Regions from separate parts of the Streptomyces sp. AHA2 genome, predicted to be linked through region 1. Evidence: riboswitches for the same ligand, from Rfam matches in the RefSeq annotation. Region 1 holds a riboswitch; the other holds the start of a gene.
The links. Region 1 has a riboswitch for S-adenosylmethionine ahead of Q5694_RS06535 (aminotransferase class V-fold PLP-dependent enzyme). Riboswitches for the same ligand answer to the same signal wherever they lie in the genome.
Positions count from the first base shown of each region.

Region 2: another riboswitch for S-adenosylmethionine. It lies ahead of thrC (threonine synthase); the one in region 1 lies ahead of Q5694_RS06535 (aminotransferase class V-fold PLP-dependent enzyme).

Region 1 is NZ_JAUQWJ010000002.1:542,232-545,496, reverse strand. Features, by position in the region: gene Q5694_RS06540 (glycerate kinase family protein) at 1-548, shown strand, start outside; gene Q5694_RS06535 (aminotransferase class V-fold PLP-dependent enzyme) at 503-1,870, opposite strand; SAM riboswitch class IV at 2,032-2,148, opposite strand; gene trpD (anthranilate phosphoribosyltransferase) at 2,227-3,265, opposite strand, start outside.
Region 2 is NZ_JAUQWJ010000012.1:116,836-120,100, forward strand. Features, by position in the region: gene Q5694_RS23810 (glucosyl-3-phosphoglycerate synthase) at 62-1,006, opposite strand; SAM riboswitch class I at 1,160-1,315, shown strand; gene thrC (threonine synthase) at 1,334-2,620, shown strand; gene Q5694_RS23820 (MoaD/ThiS family protein) at 2,706-2,981, shown strand.

The DNA of each region.
Region 1 (3,265 bases):
AGCAGTTGTCCGGGGCCCTGGAGAACTGGGCGTCCGTCCTCACCCGGGACGCCGCCCGGCCCGGCACCGACCTGCGCCACGGGCCGGGCACGGGCGCCTCCGGCGGACTGGGCGCCGGTCTCGCCGCTCTGGGCGCCCGGCTCCTGCCCCGCTTCGAGGTGCTGCTGGGCCATCTCGACCTGGACGCCCGGCTCGCCCGCGCCGACCTGGTGGTCACCGCCGAGGGCGCGCTGGACCACCAGACGCCCCGCGGCAAGGTCCCGGCCGAGGTGGCCCGCCGGGCCAAGCGGTACGGCCGCCCGGTCCTCGCCCTGGCGGGCACCCTCGGCGAGGGCGCGCACGAGGTCCCGGGCGTGGACGCCTGCCACGGCATCCTGCCCGGCCCGATGGACCTGGCGGAGGCGCTGCTGCGCGGGAGCGAACTGCTCACGGACGCCACGGAACGGGCCCTGCGCATGATCGTGCTGGGCTCCCGGCTACCGCCGCTCGCGGCCGGCGGCCCTCACGCCGAGGTGTCCGGCACGCAACGGCCGTCCTCCGTGCGGTAGTTCCACTTCGCCCCGTCGGTCACCAGCTCCCGCACGGCCCGCACGAACCGCTCCACGTGCTCGTCCGGCGTGCCCGCGCCGAAGCTGACCCGGACGGCGTTGAGCGACTTCTCCCCCGGCGCGGCCTCCGGCGCCCCGCACTCGCCCTGCTGCCGCGCGTCGCCGCCGAGCAGCGTGCGCACCAGCGGGTGCGCGCAGAACAGGCCGTCCCGTACGCCGATGCCGTACTCGGCGGAGAGCGCGGCGGCGAAGTGGGAGCTGTTCCAGCCGTCCACCACGAAGGAGATGACGCCGACGCGCGGGGCGTCGTCGCCGAAGAGGGTCAGGATCCGGACCTCCGGCACGCCGGCGAGGCCCGCCGTCACCTTCTCGACGAGGTGGCGCTCCCGGGCGACCAGCGTGTCGAAGCCCGCCTCGGTGAGGGCCCTGCAGGCGGAGGCGATGGAGTAGGCACCGATAACGTTCGGGGAGCCGGCCTCGTGGCGGGCGGCGCCGTCGTGCCACTCCACGTCGACGCCCCCGTCCTCCCGGCGCGTGACCTTGCGCGAGGCGCCGCCGCCCGCGAGGTACGGCTCGGCCGCGCGCAGCCAGTCGGACCGCCCGGCCAGCACGCCGGAGCCGAAGGGCGCGTACAGCTTGTGCCCGGAGAAGGCGACCCAGTCGACGTCGAGGTCCGCGACGGACACGGGGTGGTGCGGGGCCAGCTGGGCGGCGTCCAGCACGATCCGCGCCCCGTGGGCGTGCGCGGCCGCCGCGAGTTCCCGTACGGGCCACAGCTCACCGGTGACGTTGGAGGCGCCGGTGACGCACACCAGGGCGGGGCCGTGGGGGTCGCGGTCGGCCAGGGCCCGTTCCAGCGTCTCGACGGCCTCGCGGTGGCTCCTCGGCGCGTCGAGGAAGGTGACCCGGGCGTCGCGCCAGGGAAGCAGGGAGGCGTGGTGCTCGGTCTCGAACACGAAGACGCGGCAGTCGTCCGGCAGGGCGGCGGCGAGCAGGTTCAGGGAGTCGGTGGTGGACCGGGTGAACACCACCTGGTCGCCGTCCCGGCAGCCGAGGAACTCCGCGACGGTGTGCCGGGCGTTCTCGAACAGGTCGGTGGACAGCTGGGACAGGTATCCGGCGCCGCGGTGGACGCTGCCGTAGTAGGGCGCGTAGGCGGCGACGTCGTCCCAGACCCGCTGGAGCGCCGGGGCGCTGGCCGCGTAGTCGAGCGCGGCGTAGGTGACCTCTCCGCCGGTCACCAGCGGCACGGTGACATCCCGGCCCAGAACGGGCAGCGGGGTGCGAACGGACTGGTCAGCGGCAACGGTGGAGACGGACATGGTGAACTCCCGTGAGATCAGGCGGAACCACCCGCGGGCCCCGAGGGGCTCCCGGCGGGGGTGAAGGAGGAAGGGGATGCGGAGGCGGGGCTCTGCGGCCCTATCGCATTCGCTGACTCACGGAAAACTCCTCGACGACCAGGACCCCTGGTATCGCGAGGGGTCCGCGCTTGCCGCAGACCTCGCTGCCTGCGGCCCGGTCTTCACCCGGGGCACCCCGCCACGGACGGAGGGTTGCCGGACAGTCGGCCGGGGCCTCATGACTGTCACTCATGACCTGTCCAGGAACGTACGCGAAAAGATCGGCGCCCCGCAACCCGGGTCCGGATCGCGGGACGCCGCTCGTCGGACAGACCCTAGGCGTTGGTCGCGGCCACCCAGCGCTCCAGGGTGCGCTTGGCGGCCCCCGAGTCGATCGACTCGGCCGCCTTCGCCATGCCGGCGCCGATCTGCTCGGTCAGCGTCCCCGTGCCCGGGTCCAGCGCCACCAGGGCCGCCGCCGAATTCAGCAGGACGGCGTCCCGCACCGGGCCCGTCTCGCCGTCCAGGAGGCGGCGGGCGACCTCGGCGTTGTAGGAGGCGTCCGCGCCGCGCAGGGCCTCGACCGGGACCAGGTCGATCCCGACGTCCCGCGGGTCGAAGGACTCCTCCGTCACCGTGCCGTCCCGGACGATCCACACCCGGGAGGTGGAGGTGGTGGTCAGCTCGTCGAGGCCGTCGTCACCCCGGAAGACCAGGGACGAGTGGCCGCGCCCCGCGAAGACGCCCGCGACGATCGGCGCCATCCGCGGGTCGGCCACGCCGACGGCCTGGGCGCGGACCTTGGCGGGGTTGGTCAGCGGGCCCAGGACGTTGAAGATCGTGCGGATGCCCAACTGGGCACGCGCCGCGCCCGCGTAGCGCATCGACGGGTGGAACTTCGCGGCGAAGCAGAAGGTGATCCCGGCCTCCTCGGCCACGCCCGCCACCCGGTGCGTCGGCAGCTCCAGGTTGACGCCGAGCTTCTCCAGGACGTCCGAGGCCCCGGAGGCCGACGAGGCGGCGCGGTTGCCGTGCTTGACGACCTTGGCGCCCGTGCCGGCGATGACGATGGCCGACATGGTGGAGATGTTGACGGTCTTCGCCCCGTCGCCGCCGGTTCCGACGATGTCGACGGCCGGCCCGGGCACCTCGATCACGTTGGCGTGCTCGTACATCGCCCGGACGAAACCGGAGATCTCCTCGACGGTCTCGCCCTTGGCGCGCAGCGCCACCACGAACCCGGCGATCTGCGCGTCCGTGGCCTCGCCGCGCATGATCAGATCCATCGCCCACGCGGTGTCGTCGGCGGTCAGGTCCCGGCCCTGCAGCAGGCCGTTCAACAGCGCGGGCCAGGAGCGGCCCGCCGCGGTGTCG
Region 2 (3,265 bases), on a different contig from region 1:
AGCCCGGCCTGTAAACGCTCAAACGTACGGACCTGCCGCGCCCGGCCGAAAACAGCCCGGGTCAGGCGGCCCGCCGCGCCTGGTACTCGGCGATCTCCACCATCGGCGGGCGTTCCTCGGTGTCCACGGAGTACGTCCGGGGTTCGAAGCCGTCGCCGTTCCGCTCGAACTGGGTCAGGGACGGCCGGATCAGGTGCCCCCGGGCCAGCCGCAGCTGGGCCGTGCGGTAGATCTCGGCGGCCATCCTGCCGAGTGCCTGCCCGTCCTGGTGCCGGTGCTTGCGCACGCCCACGTCGACCTGGGCGAGCGCGTCGAGGCCCGCCAGGTGCAGGGCGTCGACGAGCACGCCCAGTTCGACGCCGTACCCGACGGGGAAGGGCAGCTGCTCCAGCAGCGAGCGGCGGGCCGCGTACTCGCCGCCCAGCGGCTGGACGAACCCGGCGAGCCGCGGCCAGTGCATGTTGAGCAGCGGGCGCGCCATCAGCTCGGTGACCCGGCCGCCCTGCCCGGCGGCCCCGCCGAGGGGGCGGTCGTACATGCCCTTGACCAGCTCGACCTCCGGGTCGGTCAGCAGCGGGCCGACGATGCCGGAGACGAAGTCGGACGAGAAGTCCCGCAGGTCCGCGTCGACGAAGCAGACGATGTCACCGCGGGTGACGAGCAGCGAGCGCCACAGCACCTCGCCCTTGCCCGGCAGGGCGGGCAGACGCGGGAGGATCGCGTCCCGGTGCACGACCGTCGCGCCCGCGGCGGCGGCCACCTCGGAGGTGCGGTCGGTCGACCCCGAGTCGACCACCACCAGCTCGTCGACGAGCGGCACCTGCAGCATCAGGTCGTGGCGGACGGCGGCGGCGATGTCGCCGACGGTCTCCTCCTCGTTCAGTGCGGGCAGCACCACGCTCACCGTGCGGCCCGTGCGCTGCTTGGCCGCCAGGATGCTGTGGAGCGGACGGTCGTGCACGGACCAGGAACGGGCGCTCAGCCAGCGCTCGACTTCTTCCAGCACCGTGGCTGCTCCTTGCGTTCTCTCGGCGGGACGGATGTGACGCGTCTCGCGGTTCGGACGACTATCTCAACTGTCCTGGTCGTCGGTTACAGTCTTGAACAACGCGGATGACCCTCGCATGTCCGGGGTCGTACGCCGCCTACAACCACATACAGCTCATCCAGAGGGGCAGAGGGAAACGGCCCGATGAAGCCCCGGCAACCCTCCAGTCGGTTCTCGTAGGTCACTGGTGACCGCGTCGCGAGGCTCCCGGCTAGGGAAGGTGCCAAATCCGTCTCACGGCGAAGTGCGCCGTGAGGAAGATGAGGAGAAAGGGCCTCGCCTCACATGGCTGTGCAGACTGTTGCAAGCACCACCGACTCCACCGTAGACCTCGGTCCCGCCGCGGCCCTCAGCTGCCGCGAGTGCGGTCACCGCGTGCCCCTCGGCCCGGTCTTCGCCTGCGAGGAGTGTTTCGGCCCGCTGGAGATCGCCTACGACTTCTCGTCCTACGACGCCGAGGAGCTGCGCAAGCGGATCGAGGCGGGACCCGCGAACATCTGGCGCTACGCCCCGCTGCTGCCGGTCCCGGCCGACGTCGCGGACAAGCCGAACATCAACCCGGGCTGGACCAAGCTCGTCAAGGCCGACAACCTCGCCCGTGAGCTGGGGGTCGACGGCGGCAAGCTGTTCGTCAAGGACGACTCCGGCAACCCGACGCACTCCTTCAAGGACCGGGTCGTCGCGCAGGCCCTGGAGGCCGCCCGCGCCTTCGGCTTCACCACCCTGTCCTGCTCCTCCACCGGCAACCTGGCCGGCGCGGTGGGCGCCGCCGCGGCCCGGGCCGGATTCCGCTCCTGCGTGTTCATCCCGCACGACCTGGAGCAGGGCAAGGTCGTCATGGCCGCCGTCTACGGCGGCGAGCTGGTCGGCATCGAGGGCAACTACGACGACGTCAACCGCTTCTGCTCCGAGCTCATCGGCGACCCGGCGGGTGAGGGCTGGGGCTTCGTCAACGTCAACCTGCGGCCCTACTACGCGGAGGGCTCCAAGACCCTGGCGTACGAGATCTGCGAGCAGCTCGGCTGGCGGCTGCCCGACCAGCTCGTGGTGCCGATCGCCTCCGGCTCGCAGCTCACGAAGATCGACAAGGGCCTGCAGGAGCTGATCGGGCTCGGCCTCGTCGAGGACAGGCCGTACAAGATCTTCGGTGCGCAGGCCGAGGGCTGCTCGCCGGTGTCGACGGCGTTCAAGGCCGGCCACGACGTGGTGCGTCCGCAGAAGCCGGACACGATCGCCAAGTCCCTGGCGATCGGCAACCCGGCGGACGGGCCGTACGTGCTGGACATCGCGCGGCGGACCGGTGGTGCGGTGGAGGACGTCACGGACGAGCAGATCGTCGACGCCATCAAGATCCTGGCGCGGACCGAGGGCATCTTCGCGGAGACCGCCGGTGGTGTGACGGTGGGTGTGACGAAGAAGCTCGTCGCGAACGGGGCCCTCGACCCGGCGAAGACGACTGTGGTGCTCAACACCGGGGACGGTCTGAAGACCCTGGACGCGGTGGCGGGCACGGGGCTGACCGCGACCATTCGCCCGAGTCTGGAGTCGTTCCGGGCAGCCGGGCTCGTCTGATCGTTGTTCGCTGCGGGCCGGTGGGGGTTGTTCGCGCAGTTCCCCGCGCCCCTGGGTCCGTCACCAAACCGGAGGTTCCGAAGTCATGAGCGTCACCGTTCGCATCCCCACCATCCTGCGCACCTACACCGGCGGGCAGGCCGAGGTCTCCGCCGAGGGCGCGAACCTCGGGGAGGTCATCGCCGACCTGGAGAAGAACCACACCGGGATCGCCGCCCGCGTGCTGGACGACCAGGGCAAGCTGCGGCGGTTCGTCAACGTGTACGTCAACGACGACGACGTGCGGTTCGAGCAGGGGCTGGAGACGGCCACGCCGGACGGTGCCGGAGTGTCGATCATCCCGGCGGTCGCCGGCGGCTGAATCCGGTCGACCGGCTTGATTATTACCTTGAGTAATGCCGGTCACCGTGCGTACATCGAATTGCCCCCACCGTGAGAGAAGCGGAGGGGGCAATTCTGTGTGATTGAGCGCGGTACAGTTGGGGAACGCGTTCCGGATCCACTGACCGGAACCCTGAATTCCTGCCGCGAGCCCGACAAGATGTAGCCAAAGTGTGCGCGTCTTTCGCGGCTTTTGTTCTTTTTGTGTGGCCCGACTTGCCCTGAATTCGGGCGAACTCTCCCCACATTCCGGACCCTGAGCGT